Regions from separate parts of the Streptomyces sp. NBC_00425 genome, predicted to be linked through region 1. Evidence: riboswitches for the same ligand, from Rfam matches in the RefSeq annotation. Region 1 holds a riboswitch; the other holds the start of a gene.

Evidence for each region. A riboswitch is a leader RNA that binds a small molecule or an ion and turns the genes downstream of it on or off. The one in region 1 is predicted to bind cyclic di-AMP.
Region 2: linked by a shared signal. The riboswitch ahead of OHS82_RS22405 (M23 family metallopeptidase) and the one ahead of OHS82_RS18255 (transglycosylase SLT domain-containing protein) in region 1 are both predicted to bind cyclic di-AMP.

The regions. Positions count from the first base shown of each region.
Region 1 is NZ_CP107928.1:4,272,934-4,279,821, reverse strand. Features, by position in the region: gene OHS82_RS18260 (HAD family hydrolase) at 286-1,110, shown strand; gene OHS82_RS18255 (transglycosylase SLT domain-containing protein) at 1,223-1,705, opposite strand; cyclic di-AMP (ydaO/yuaA leader) riboswitch at 1,710-1,911, opposite strand; gene OHS82_RS18250 (polyprenyl synthetase family protein) at 2,677-3,687, shown strand; gene OHS82_RS18245 (LolA family protein) at 4,222-5,496, shown strand; partial or broken gene OHS82_RS18240 (ABC transporter permease) at 5,496-5,744, shown strand; gene OHS82_RS18235 (flavodoxin family protein) at 5,812-6,399, opposite strand; gene OHS82_RS18230 (amidase family protein) at 6,506-6,888, opposite strand, start outside.
Region 2 is NZ_CP107928.1:5,181,910-5,188,797, reverse strand. Features, by position in the region: gene OHS82_RS22415 (PrsW family intramembrane metalloprotease) at 1-1,370, shown strand, start outside; gene OHS82_RS22410 (aldo/keto reductase) at 1,516-2,460, opposite strand; gene OHS82_RS22405 (M23 family metallopeptidase) at 2,623-3,663, opposite strand; cyclic di-AMP (ydaO/yuaA leader) riboswitch at 3,673-3,839, opposite strand; tRNA gene OHS82_RS22400 (tRNA-Met) at 4,154-4,227, opposite strand; gene OHS82_RS22395 (dihydrofolate reductase family protein) at 4,323-5,450, opposite strand; gene OHS82_RS22390 (MarR family winged helix-turn-helix transcriptional regulator) at 5,522-6,082, shown strand; gene OHS82_RS22385 (GTP cyclohydrolase II) at 6,246-6,887, shown strand; gene OHS82_RS22380 (hypothetical protein) at 6,874-6,888, opposite strand, start outside.

The DNA.
Region 1 (6,888 bases):
CGCGCCGGCTGTACTGCCGCCCGCCCCGGACGTAGCGCCGCCAGCCCCGGACGTACTGCCGCCCGCCCCCGGGTGGTTCACGATCCGGCACGAGATCTCGAACCGGCGCGGGAGCCTTCGGCCGTCCGCTCCTCCCCGGCGATGCGTCAGAAAGCCGCTTCATTGAGCCAGTCCCGGGACGGGTCAAGGCCAGTCCCGCAAGGAGAGTTGGCAGAACAGGGCAGGACCTGGCCGTCGTTCGCCTCACGTCGAACCCGGGGGGTACGGCATCCGTATTCTCTGATCATGGCCGCACCTACCGCATATGCCGCGCGCACCGCGTACTCCCTGATCGCCACAGACCTGGACGGAACGCTGCTTCGCGGCGACGACACCTTCTCCGACCGGTCGCTCGACGCGCTCGCGCGGGTGGCCGCCGCCGGCGCACGCCACCTGGTGGTGACGGGACGGCCCGCGCCCCGCGTGCGGCCGCTGCTCGAGCGCCTGCACAGCAGGGGGCTCGCGGTGTGCGGACAGGGCGCGCAGCTGTACGACGCCGGCGCGGACCGGCTGCTGTGGTCGGTGACCCTGGACCGGGAGCTGGCGGAGACCGCGCTCGGCAAGATCGAAGCGGAGGTCGGGCAGCTGTACGCGGCGGTCGACCAGGACGGCGTCGACGGGCTGACGCTCATCGAGCCGGGTTACCGGATGCCCCACCCGACGCTGCCGGCGCTGCGGGTCGGCCGTCGCGACGACCTGTGGTGCGAGCCGATCAGCAAGGTGCTGCTGCGCCATCCCGCCCTGTCCGACGACGAGTTGGCGGCGACGGCCCGCTCGGTGGTGGGTTCGCTCGCCACGGTCACCATGTCGGGTCCTGGCACGGTGGAGCTGCAGCCCTGCGGGATCACCAAGGCGACGGGTCTGGCACTGGCCGCGGAACACCTCGGACTGCGGCCCGAGGACACCGTCGCCTTCGGGGACATGCCCAACGACATCCCGATGTTCGACTGGGCGGCGCGCGGCGTCGCGATGGCCAACGCCCACCCCGAACTCAAGGCGGTGGCCGACGAGGTGACGACGTCGAACGAGGACGACGGCGTCGCCGTCGTCCTCGAAAGACTGTTTCCGTGAGCCCGGTCGGCCGGTCGACCGACCGACCGGCTGCCAGCCAGCCAGCCAGCCAGCTAACCAGCCGACCGGCCGACCGCCGGGCTGCTGTCGGCTCGGGCGCGGCCCGGACCCGTCAGTAGGCGCCGAAGACGTTGTCGATCGAGCCGTAGCGCGCGGCCGCGTAGTTGCAGGCGGCGGTGATGTTCGCGACCGGGTCGTAGGAGTTCCAGGAGGTGCCCTCGACGTGGTAGGCGCGGAAGGTCGGGTCGATGACCTGCAACAGGCCCTTGGACGGGATGCCCGCGGCGGCGTTGGAGTCCCACAGGTTGATGGCGTAGGGGTTGCCCGAGGACTCGCGGATGACGTTGCGGTAGATGCCGTTGTACGTCCCCGGGATGCCGTGCTGCGACATGACCTGGAGGGAGGCACGGATCCAGCCGTCGAGGTTGTCGGAGTAGCCGAGGCTGCTCGCGGTGGCGACGGTCGGGGTGGTGGCCGCGGAGGCGGTGGTCGCGCCGATGAGCGGGAGCGCCAGTACGGCGACTCCGGTGCCGGCGATGGCGAGCTTGCGGGCGAGACGGGACGTGCGGGTGGAACGCTGAGCGGCAGCGGACATGACGAGTTTTCCTCTCCGTCGCCTGCGAGGTGAGCTGTCGGGTTCGGGCGGGAGCTGCCCGGTCGCGTCCTGACGGCCGCGACTTCACCCCAAGCCGTAACGGATTGCCCCAAAAGATCTGAATGTCCAGAACGTCAGGGCAATGTGCTGCGGCGACCTACCTGGTTCCCCCGCTCCTGCCATGCGTTTCTCGGTGGGTGTTACGGGCGGCGGCAGGATTAGGCGTCCGCCCGACAGGCCGGGAACGTATGCGAGAGCACATGTCCGGAACAAGTGCCGGATTCACAGATGACCCCTATTGACCTTGGTCTGTGCCGTATGGGGTACTTGATCCTTTGTGGGTGCAAACCATCAACTCGCTTGGCGCGTGCGGGGAATCGAGGGGCGGTCGGCACCGGTCGTCACAGGGGGGCCAGTGAGTCATGTCACGCCGGATCACAAGAGCGGCGAATCGGGCATTAGCCTCAACTCGCTTGATATGGCGCAGGGGAGAGGCGGGAGGCCCCGGTCGCACTTCCGGTCGCACTCTCTGTCGCGCCCCGGTCGTTCTTCTGGTCGCGTGCCCCGTCGTGTCGGGATCGTCTTCCGTGCGGCATGTCCATGTCGTCGCGACGGGGGGCCGGGTCGGGGCGGGGGCAGAGTCGGTCCCGGGGTGGGGTGGGGTGGGGTGGGGTCGCCGCGGGTCCGGGGCGGACCTCGGCCGGATGTCGGCCTCGGTGTGGAACATGATTCGGTACTTCGAGGCAACCCGATGAATATCTCTTCGTATGGGCTGATCAGAAACATCACGGACGTGATCGGATACGGTCTGGCCCGATGCGTGCACCTCGCGGGCGAGTGCATTCGCCCCCGGGGAACGTGGGGGCTATCGGTGATCGAAACGTGACCGGATACGCTGACTCGAGTGATGGCAGCGACCTATCGACAAACCGCGTAATCGCCAGTAGACACCAGCAGACAGGAGACCCCTCGTGACCGTCGTCGGGCCGTTCGGGCTGAGCGTGCGGGACCAGGCTCTGGAAGCCGATGTCCAGGCCGGATTGGCGGCTGTCGAGGAAGGCTTGCTCGAGGCCACCAAGAGTGAGGTTCCGTTCATCACGGAGGCCGCCCAGCACCTGGTGCGTGCGGGCGGGAAGCGGTTCCGTCCGCTGCTCGTGATGCTCGCGGCGCAGTTCGGGGACAGGCATGCGCCGGGCATCGTGCCGTCGGCCGTGGTGGTGGAGCTGACGCACCTGGCCACGCTGTACCACGACGACGTGATGGACGAGGCGACCGTGCGGCGCGGGGTCCCCAGCGCGAACGCCCGCTGGGGCAACTCGGTGGCCGTCCTCACCGGTGACTTCCTCTTCGCGCGCGCCTCGCACATCCTGGCCGATCTCGGTCCGGAGGCGGTGCGGGTGCAGGCGGAGGCGTTCGAGCGGCTGGTCACCGGCCAGATCCTGGAGACGGCGGGGCCCACGGACGGGCGGGACCCGGTCGAGCACTACCTCGACGTGCTCGGCGGCAAGACCGGTTCGCTGGTCGCGGTGGCCTGCCGGTTCGGCGCCATGATGTCGGGCGCCGACGAGACGGTCGTCGACGTGCTGACGCAGTACGGCGAGCGGCTCGGCGTCGCCTTCCAGCTGGCGGACGACGTGCTGGACATCGCGTCCGACTCGCACGAGTCCGGAAAGACGCCCGGCACCGATCTCCGCGAGGGCGTGCCCACCCTGCCCGTGCTGCGGCTGCGGGAACGGGCCGCGCGTCTGTCCCTGCCCGAGGACATCGCGCTGTGCGAGCTGCTCGACTCCGACCTGAGCGACGACGCCCGGCTCGCCGAGGCCATCGAGGCGCTCCGGGCCCACCCGGCGCTGGAGCAGGCCCGACGGGACACCGTGCGATACGCGAACGACGCGCGGGCCGCGCTGGCGCCGCTGCGTGAGTGCGACGCGAAGGCGGCGCTGATGGAGCTCTGCGACGCGGTCGTCCACCGGGCGGGCTGAACCCTCCCCACGAGTACCCCCCCTGACGCCCCCTGATCGCCGAGCCGCCGAGCCGTTCGGCTGCCGAGCCGCCGAGCCGTTCGGCTGCCGAGCCGCCGCACGCCTGGGCTGCCGACCCTCGTGGCCGTTCGGCGTCCGAGCCCGAGACCCCGCGAGCTCCCGAGCCCCCAGCCACTGAGCTCCCGAGCCCCCAGCGCCTGAGCTCCCGGGCCGTCTGGCCGGCGAGCCGTTGCCGTGGGCTGTCTGCCGCCGCTGCGAGCCGTCTGGCCGGCGGGTCCTGCCGTCAGCCGTTCCGTCCGCACCCGCGTCGAGCCGTCGCTACCCCTACGGGTCATCAGCCGTCCCGGCACTCCCGTGTCATACCGCAGGTGTACGCGGAGTTGAGCCCTCGGGTTGACGCTTCCGAGGAGTCGATTTGGTCAGATGGGAACCACGGAAAACACCACTCCTCACCGATTCGGGTGAGAATGGCGGCTCGGGGTGGGACGTTCAGCGTGATGACCAGCCGCCGCCGACGACGGAGGTAAGGGACACATGGCACCGAAGGCATCCGACGACACCATGACCGGCGGGGACGCCACCGGCGGGGAGGCCGACGACCTGCGCGTCGGACGGCGCAAGGCCGTGCGGTACGTCGTTCCGGTCACCGTGATCGGTGTCGCGGCCGCGACGATCGGACTGGTCCCGGCGCTCGCCGACTCCGGCGACCCCGACCTGCCGAAGATCACGGCACAGCAGCTCCTCGACAAGATCGCCGCTTCGGACGTGCAGCAGCTGTCCGGAACGGTGAAGATCACCACGGATCTCGGGCTGCCCGACCTCGGCGGCCTGGAGAGCGGCCTCCTCTCGGGGGCGGCCAAGGGCGGCGACGGCTCGGCCGCCGATCCGTCCGCCAAGCTCACCGAACTCGCCTCCGGCACGCACACGTTGCGCGTCGCCGCCGACGGCCCGGACCGGCAGAAGCTCTCGCTGCTGGAGAACGCCGCCGAATACAGCGTCATCCACAACGGCAAGAACGTGTGGGGTTACGACAGCGGGTCCAACGAGGTCTACCACTCCACGGTCGAGGAGAGCGCGGGGAAGAAGGCGGGGTCCCCCGTTCCCGCGACGCCCAAGGACCTCACCGAGGACGCCCTGAAGGCGGTCGACGACACGACGTCCGTGACCGTCGACGGCACGGTCCAGGTCGCCGGCCGCGACGCCTACAAGCTGCTCGTGAAGCCGAAGCAGTCCGGGTCCACGGTGGGTGCGATCAGCGTGGCGGTGGACGCGAAGACGGGCCTGCCGCTGAAGTTCACGCTGACCCCGGCGAGCGGCGGCGCCGCCGTCGTGGACGCCGGCTTCACCCAGGTCACCTTCGCCAAGCCCGCCGCCTCCACCTTCGACTTCACCGCCCCCAAGGGCGCGAAGGTCACCGAGGGCGACGAGGGAGGCAAGGGCGACGAGGCCGGCAAGGGCGACGAGGGAGGCAGGCCGACCCCCGGGCACGGCGGCTCCGACGACTTCGCCGAGGCCTTCGGCGGTCACGGCGGTCAGGGTGGTCCCGAGGGCCTCAACATCATCGGCGAGGGCTGGAGCTCGGTCGCCGTCTTCGACACCGGCGGTGAGGGTGCGCCCTCGGGCGCCGAGGCCGGCGGCGACCTCGGCGGGTTCCTCGGCTCCTTCGGCGACAAGGTGAGCGGCAAGTTCGGCTCCGGGACCGTCTTCTCCACCCGTCTGATCAACGCCCTGATGACGGACGACGGCAAGGTCTACGTCGGTGCGGTCACCAAGGACGCCCTGGTGAAGGCCGCCGACGCGGGGAAGTGAGCGGCATCGCGGCGATGGCGACGACGGTCGGCCTGCTGATCACGGTCCAGATCCTCGACCAGATTCCCCAGCTCGACGCCCTGCAGCCGTACTTCTTCTCGCACTACTGGCTGTCCTTCGCCGACCTCATGCGCGAGCCGGTCTACTGGGACGACCTGCAGAAGAACCTCGGCCTCCAGGCGCTGTACGCGGCGTTCTTCGGCTCGGCGGCCTGGGCGCGCTTCACGACGAAGGACGTCACCGCGTAGCGGGCGCGGGCCTCAGCGGGCCTCCTGCGCTGCCGTGGTGGTCCTTCAGCGCTCCCGTGGTGGTCCTTCAGCGGGTCTCGTACGGGAAGCGGGCGAGCGGGGTGTCCTGCGCGAAGAAGGTCTTCGCCCGCGCCAGCGCCTCCGTGTCGTTCAGGACGTCGCCGGGCTTGCTGCCGTTGCCGAGCAGCACCCCGCCGAAGCGCATCCCCAGGTAGGCGGCCGAGTTGCGGAGCGTGCCGACGAGCGGGTCGGCGACCGAGGGCTGTTCGTCCGCCAGCACGGTGACGCCCCACAGGGTGCGTCCGGCCAGCGTCTCCTCGAAGCCGAGGCCGGGGGTGCGCAGCCAGCCCGACCAGTGGTCGAGATAGCGCTTGGTCTGCGCGGAGACCGAGTACCAGTACAGGGGGGACGCGATCACGATGTCCGTCGCGGCGAGCGTGGCGTCGAGCAGCAGGGCGGCGCTGCCCTCGGTCGGGCGGACGTGGTCGATGTCGTGACGCTGGTCGGCGAAGTCGGGCAGGGGGTGCTCGACGAGGCTGATCCATGTCTGGTCCACATCGGACGGCAGCTGCTCTGCCGCCGCGCGGGCCAGCGACTCGGTGTTGCCGTCCGGGCGGCTGCTGCCCAGCACGAAAAGGACGTTGCGGCGCGTCATGTCTGATCCCCCAGTGATCGGTGTGTGGTGTGAGGCGCAGATGCAGGGCCGGCGCCAGGGCAACAGTATGCACCTGCATTAAATGTGTACGCAAGCATTTGGGATGTCAGCTCTCGGCGGCCCGGGCGACGGCCAGCAGCGTCGCTTCGCCGCCGTGGGCCGCGACCACCTGGAGCCCCAGCGGACAGCCGTCCGTGCCGATCCCCGCGGGGAGACTGATCGCCGGGTGACCGCTGAGGTTGAACGCCCAGGTGAGCGCAGTCGAATACCGGTCTCCCGGGCCCTCGTGACCGTGCGCGGGGTTCGGGGTGGTGGGCGTCAGCAGCAGGTCCGCCCGGGAGAAGAACGCGGCCAGCAGCCGGTCGTTCGCCGCGCGGACACGTTCGGCGGGGTCGCGGTCCGCGCCGGGCGTGCGCAGCGCCAGCCAGGCCGGAGCGGGGTCCTCCAGGTGCGGCGGGGTCCCGGAGGGCGGCAGCCGGACGAGTCCTG
Region 2 (6,888 bases), 910 kb from region 1:
TCGTGGGGCTGGGGCTCGCCGTGCTGCCCGTGCCGCTGCTCGTCGCCGCCTTCCGGTGGCTCGACCGGGTCGAGCCCGGCCCGTGGCGGAACCTGCTCTTCGCCTTCGCCTGGGGCGCGTGCGCGGCGGCGCTGATAGCCATCATCGCCAACAGTTTCGCGACCAGATGGATAGCCACCGCGACCGCGGACCCGTCCGGCGCGGACACCCTCGGCGCGACCGTCATAGCGCCGATCGTCGAGGAGTCCGCCAAGGCCGCGGCCGTCCTGCTCGTCTTCCTCTTCCGCCGGCGGGACTTCACCGGGATCGTCGACGGCGTGGTGATAGCCGGGATCACCGCCACCGGCTTCGCCTTCACCGAGAACATCCTCTACCTCGGCACCGCCTTCGGCACCGACCAGCTCACGGGCGACAGCGGCATCGCCTCCGTCACCGCCGCGACCTTCTTCGTGCGCGTCGTCATGTCGCCGTTCGCGCATCCCCTGTTCACCGTCCTGACCGGCATCGGCTTCGGCGTCGCCGCGCTCTCCGGGGAGCGTCAGCACACGCGGCGCGTGCTGCTTCCGCTGTCCGGGCTGCTCCTCGCGATGGGCATGCACGCCCTGTGGAACGGCTCCTCGTCCTTCGGCGAGCTCGGGTTCTTCGCGGTGTACGCGGCGATCATGGTGCCCGCGTTCGGACTGCTGACCTGGCTGGTGGTGTGGACGCGCCAGCGCGAGCTGCGCACGGTGCGCGAGGAGCTGCCCGCCTACGCCGCCGCCGGCTGGATCACCCCGGCCGAGCCGTTCGCACTCGGCTCGATGCGGGCCCGGCGGCAGGCCCGGGTGTACGCCGGGCGTCACCTCGGCAGGCCTGCGGCGCGTGCCGTGGCCCAGTACGAGGCGTACGCGACATCCCTCGCGTTCCTGCGTCACCGCGGCCGGCAGGGGCGGGCCGGCGCCGATTTCCTGGTCCGCGAACGGGAGTTGCTGAACGAGCTGTGGCGGCGCAAGGACGTCGCCCGCCCCGCTCTGGACCACGCGGCCCGCATGACGGCCCCTCCGGTACGGATGCCCCCGCCGCCCTGGCCGGCGTACGGGGCCTACGGGTACGGCCAGGGCCAGGGCCCGGGGTACGGCCCCCCGGGCCAGCCGTACGGCCCGGCCCAGGGATACGGGCAGAGGCCGCCGTACGGCCAGAGCCCCGCCTACGGGTCAGGACCGGTGTACGGCCAGAGCCCGACGTACGGCGGCCGGCCGCACTCCCCCGGAAACGACCACAGGAACGGCCACACGCCCGGGTACGGGTACGGGTACGGATACGAGCCCGGATACGGGCACGGCTACGGGTATCCACCGGGCCCCCACCCCACGGCCGACCCCCACCAGTAGAGCCGCCCGCGTCACGCACCCGCGGCCGCCCACGTCACGCGGGTCGGCAACCCGGGCGCGTCGAATCGGTCAGGAGTCAGGACGACAGGCCGGGCGCACCGAATCGGTCAGGAGTCAGGACGACAGGCCGGGCGCGCCGATCAGTTCATGCCGACGCCTGGGTCAGGCGGGTGACCTCCGCCTCCGTCAGTTCCAGGTCCGCCACCGCCAGCAGCGCCGGGAGCTGCTCGACCGTGCGGGCGGAGGCGATGGGCGCGGCCACCGTCGGCTGCGCGGCGAGCCATGCCAGGGCGACCGTGGCCACCTGGGCGTCGTGGGCGCCGGCGATCTCGTCCAGCGCGGCGAGGACGCTGCGGCCCCGAGCGGTGTCGAGGTGCTTGGCGGCGCTGCCGGCGCGGGCGCTCTCGACCGTGGCGCCGGGCCGGTACTTGCCGGTGAGGAAGCCGGAGGCCAGCGCGAAGTACGGGACGGCGGCGAGGCCGAAGCGGGCGGCGAGATCCTGGAGGCCGCCCTCGTAGGTGTCGCGCGAGACGAGGTTGTAGTGGGGCTGGAGGGCGACGTACCGGGCGAGTCCCTCGCGGTCGGAGAACTCCAGGGACTCCCGGAGGCGTTCGGGCGAGATGTTGGAGGCGGCGATGTGCCGCACCTTGCCCGCCTTCACCAGCTCGTCGAGCGCGCCGACGATCTCCTCGACGGGCACCTCGGTCTTGTCGAAGTGCGTGTAGTAGAGGTCGATGTGGTCGGTGCCGAGGCGGCGCAGGGAGGCGTCGGCGGCGGCCTTGATGTTGTCGGCGGACAGGCCGGGGAAGTCGGGGTGCTGGCTGACCTTGGTGGCGATCACGACGTCGTCGCGGTTGCCGCGGGCCTTCAGCCACTTGCCGATCACGGTCTCTGACTCACCGCCGCTGTTGCCCTCGACCCATGCGGAGTAGGAGTCGGCGGTGTCGACGAAGTTGCCGCCCGCGGCCGTGTAGGCGTCGAGGACGGCGAAGGAGGCCGCCTCGTCCGCGGTCCAGCCGAAGACGTTGCCGCCGAGGGCGAGCGGGAAGACCTTGAGGTCGGAGGAGCCGATGGTGTTCAGGGAAGTCATGCTTCGTCTCAACGGACGCGGCGGGCGCCCCATTCCTCGCGTGGCACGAAGAACAGATGAACAAGCGGCAGCCCTGACGTCGGGGGTGGCCGTCAGGGCTGCCGTTGCTCGATGGTCCTCAGAGCTCCTCGAGAGACGACTCAGGCGTCCTCGAGGGACGGCTCAGGGGTTGAGGCCCTTGCTGCGCAGCCAGGCCGCCGGGTCGATGCCTTCGGCGTTGCCGTTCGCGTGGACCTCGAGGTGCAGGTGCGCCCCGGTGACGTTCCCGGTGGCGCCGACGCGGCCGATCACGTCACCGGTGGCGACCTTCTGGCCGACGCTGACGCTGATCGACGACTGGTGGCAGAACCAGAGTTCGGTGCCGTCGTCCAGGGTCATGATGGTGCGGTAGCCGTAGGCGCCGGCCCAGCCGGCCTCGGTGATGGTGCCGCTGTGGACGGCCTTGATGAGGGTGCCGGTGGGCGCGGCGAAGTCGAGTCCGGTGTGGTAGCCGGAGGACCACAGAGAGCCGGCCTGGCCGAACGTCGAGGTGATGGTGTACGAGGAGGTCGGCAGCGTGTACTGCTTGGCCAGCTCGGCCAGGCGCGCGGCCTCGACCTTGGCGGCGGCCTCCTCGGCGGCCTTCTTCTTCGCGGCGGCGGCCTTGGCCTCCGCCTCCTTCTCGGCCTTGACGACGGCGTCGGCCTTCGCCTTGGCGGCCGCCGCGGCGGCCTTGACCTCGACCTGGGTCTTCTGCGACTCGGCCTGGGCCATGATCCGGCTGCGCAGGGCCTCGCCGGCGTCGGCGACGCTCTGATCGACGCCGGCGCCGGCATCGGTGTCGACGGCGGTCTCGGAGCCGAAGCTCGCCAGGGCGGGCGCGGCTTCCGGGGCGGGCGTGTCGTCGGAGATCAGCGAGCCCACGCCCGGCAGGTCCGGCATGGAGATGGAGACCGGGGCCTTGCCGGTGTTGGCGCTGGCCATCCCGCCCGCGCTCACGGCGGCTATGACGCCGACACCGAGGACGGTGGAGCTGCGGGCGAATCCGCCGCCGCGCTGCTTGGCGACGCGGTGCTTGCCGCGCACCGGGCGAATGGACTCCGCGGTGGGGTTCCATTCCTCCCAGGGGCCCTCGCCGGTGCGGTAGCCGCCATAGCCGAAGGTCTCGGTGGAGGGCTGGGCCGGCGCGTACGGGGCCTCGGGGGCAGGCGGGTTGGACGCCACGCGGGCGCACTCCTTTCCTTCCGTCGCCTACCGGGTTAGCTGACGGGTTCGGAGTCGGAAGGTCTCCTACGCGCGTATACCGGCCGTGGACTCTGCGAGTTCACGGAGGCTTCCGCGTGATTCACCCCAAGGTGGTGGTTCCCCGGTTCCCTTGCGGGATTCGGCGCGTGCGCACGGAGACGACTCTGGTGTCGGCTGGGACGGCCGCGCTGCGTTATCGAACGTTAATAGACCCGGGGGTGCGTTTCCAAGCCGTTCTGCTTGATCAACAACATTTCTGGCCTGGACTTTCTGGCCAGCAGCGGTGAAAAACGGGCGAGTTGACCCTCGTCCAGGACACCACACCCGTCACACGCGTAGACACGGCGGCTCGGACCCGGCGCACAGGGCGGCCGAACGGTCACGAAGGGTCACGAAGAGCGGGGACGCGCCACGAGGGCGAACGCACCGAGGGCCGGAACCCTTTCGGATTCCGGCCCTCGGCCTTCAGTAGCGGGGACAGGATTTGAACCTGCGACCTCTGGGTTATGAGCCCAGCGAGCTACCGAGCTGCTCCACCCCGCGTCGTTGTGACTCCAGTGTACGTCATCCGGGGGACGCCCAGCACCAGGCTTTGTCGCGCCCCCGCCGCGCCCCCGGCCCGGGCCCCGGCTGCGGCCTCACACCAGGTGTCGGTTCGGGGCCTTCGCCCGCTCCTCGCACTCCGGCAGCACGAGGACGTCGACGCCCGCGGCCGCCAGCAGGCCGGTCCCGTCCGCCGCCGTCACGAAGGTGTCCGGCTCGCGCCACGCCGTGACCACCCGGCGCACGCCGGCGTCCAGGATGAGGCGGGCGCACGGGGCGGGGCGGGAGGAGCGGCGGGCGCAGGGCTCGAGGCTGCTGTAGACGGTGGCGGCGAGGAGCCGGGGGTCGGCGGGGTCGAGCTTCGCGAGCGCCGCCTCCTCGGCGTGCACGACCGGGTCGCCGGCCTCGCGGGAGTGCCCGCGCGCCAGCTCCGTCCCGTCGGCGGCCACGATCACCGCGCCGACGCTGAACGCCGTGTCCGAGGGCGGGCACTGGGCGGCCAGCTCGCAGGCGAGGGCCAGCCAGTGCCGGTCGGCCGCGGCGGCGAGCGGTCCGGCGCCGGGGGCGGTGGGCTCGTAGCGGTGCAGGACGACGTCCTCGATGCGCCGTGTCTCCACCAGCCGCAGCCGGCCGCCCTGGTAGGCGCCCGGTCCGAAGAGGCGGGGCGCGTCCGGGTCGCCCACGAACAGCGGGGCGAGGACGAGCTGGAGTTCGTCGGCGAGCCCCTGCTGGAGCAGCTGAGTGTGGACGGTTCCGCCGCCCTCGACCATGAGGCGCCGGACGCCGAGCTCGTCGTGCAGGTGCGCGAGGAGGAGGCGCCAGTCGAGTTCGGGGCCGAGCGGGACGACGTCCGCGGCGATGCCGAGCGCTCGGGCCCGTTCGGCGCCCTTCTCGGTCGTGTACACGACCTTCTCGCCGCCCGTGTGCCAGAAGTTCGCCGCCGGGTCGAGGTCGCCCGAGCCGCTGACGGTGACCTTGAGCGGGTAGGCCGGCCGGCCTGCGGCGACCCGGGCGGCGCGGCGCTCGGGAGAGTTCACCAGGAGCCGGGGATTGTCGGCGCGGATGGTGCCGGCGCCGACGAGGATGGCGTCCACGGAGGCCCGCACCGCGTCGACCCGGTCGAAGTCCGCGGGGCTGGAGAGCAGCAGGCGTTCGGGCGTGGTGTCGTCCAGGAAGCCGTCGAGGGAGACGGCGGCGGACAGCAGGACGTACGGGTACGGCATCGACGTGCTCCCGGACTGGGTCTTCCGACGGGGATCTTGGTTCAAGTTTGAAACAAAACTACACTGGGGTCATGACGACCCGCTGGCTCACCCCCGAGGAGCAGCGCGCCTGGCGCGCGTACATGGCCGGCTACCTCCTCCTCGAGGACGCCATCGACCGGCACCTCCAGCAGGAGGCCGGCATGCCCCACCTGTACTACTCCATCCTCGCCAACCTGTCCGAGAGTCCGGAGCGGCGGCTGCGGATGACCGATCTCGCCGAGCGCCTGAAGATCACCCGCAGTCGGCTGACCTACGCGGTGACCCGCCTCGAGAAGGACGGCCTGACGCGGCGCGAGGAGTGCCGCTGGGACAAGCGCGGCAGCGTCGCCGTCCTGACGGACGAGGGCCTGGCGGTGCTGGAGGACGTGGCGCCCGGCCATGTCGAGACGGTCCGCGCCACCCTCTTCGACCGGCTCACGCCCGAGCAGGTGGGGCAGCTGGAGGAGATCTTCACCCAGGTCGCCGCCGGCTTCCAGGGCGAGGGTGGCGGCGAGGCCTCCCCCGAGGACCTGCCGTGGCGCCGGCGCTCGTCCCCCTGTTCCGGCTCGGGCTCCGGCTCCGGCTCCGGCTCCGGCTCCGGTCCAGAGTGAGCCGGGTGAGGCGCGCCACAAAGCAGTTGCTTCAACTTTAAAGCATGGGTAGGGTCACGTTTCACTGGAACTGCTTCAAATCTGAAGCAGACAGCGGCCAGGCATCACCCGGCTCACGCCCGGCGACGCCCGGCCCACCGCCCTCCGGACCCGGGAGACCCGCATGCCCGACACCCCCGCCGCCACCCAGCGCGCCCGCGTCCGGGTACCGCTCCGCTTTCACGACGGCTACTCCGTCGACGCCGAACTGGTCACCTTCCACGGCCTCGTCGACGGCCAGGAGCACGTCGCCGTCGTCATCGGCGAGCCGGCCCCGGGCTCGGTCCCGCTGGTCCGGCTGCACTCCGAGTGCCTGACCGGCGACGCCTTCGGCTCCGCCCGCTGCGACTGCGGCCCCCAGCTGCGCGAGGCCGTCGAGCGCATAGCCGCGACGGGCGGCGTCCTGCTCTACCTCCGCCAGGAGGGCCGCGGTATCGGCCTCTACAACAAGCTCGACGCGTACGCCCTCCAGGACCAGGGCCTCGACACCTACGAGGCCAACGCCGCGCTGGGCCTGCCCGAGGACGACCGCGACTACACGTCGGCCGCCCAGATGCTGCGCGCCCTCGGCATCACGAGCCTGGACCTGCTGTCCAACAACCCCGACAAGGCAGAGCAGTTGCGGGATCTGGGCATCGACGTCCAGCACCGCGTGCCGACCGGCGTCTTCACCACCCCGCACAACGTCCGCTACCTGCGCGCGAAGGTCCTGCAGACCCAGCACACACTGCCGCTGGCCTCCCTCACCGGCCTCAGCGCGGTCTGAC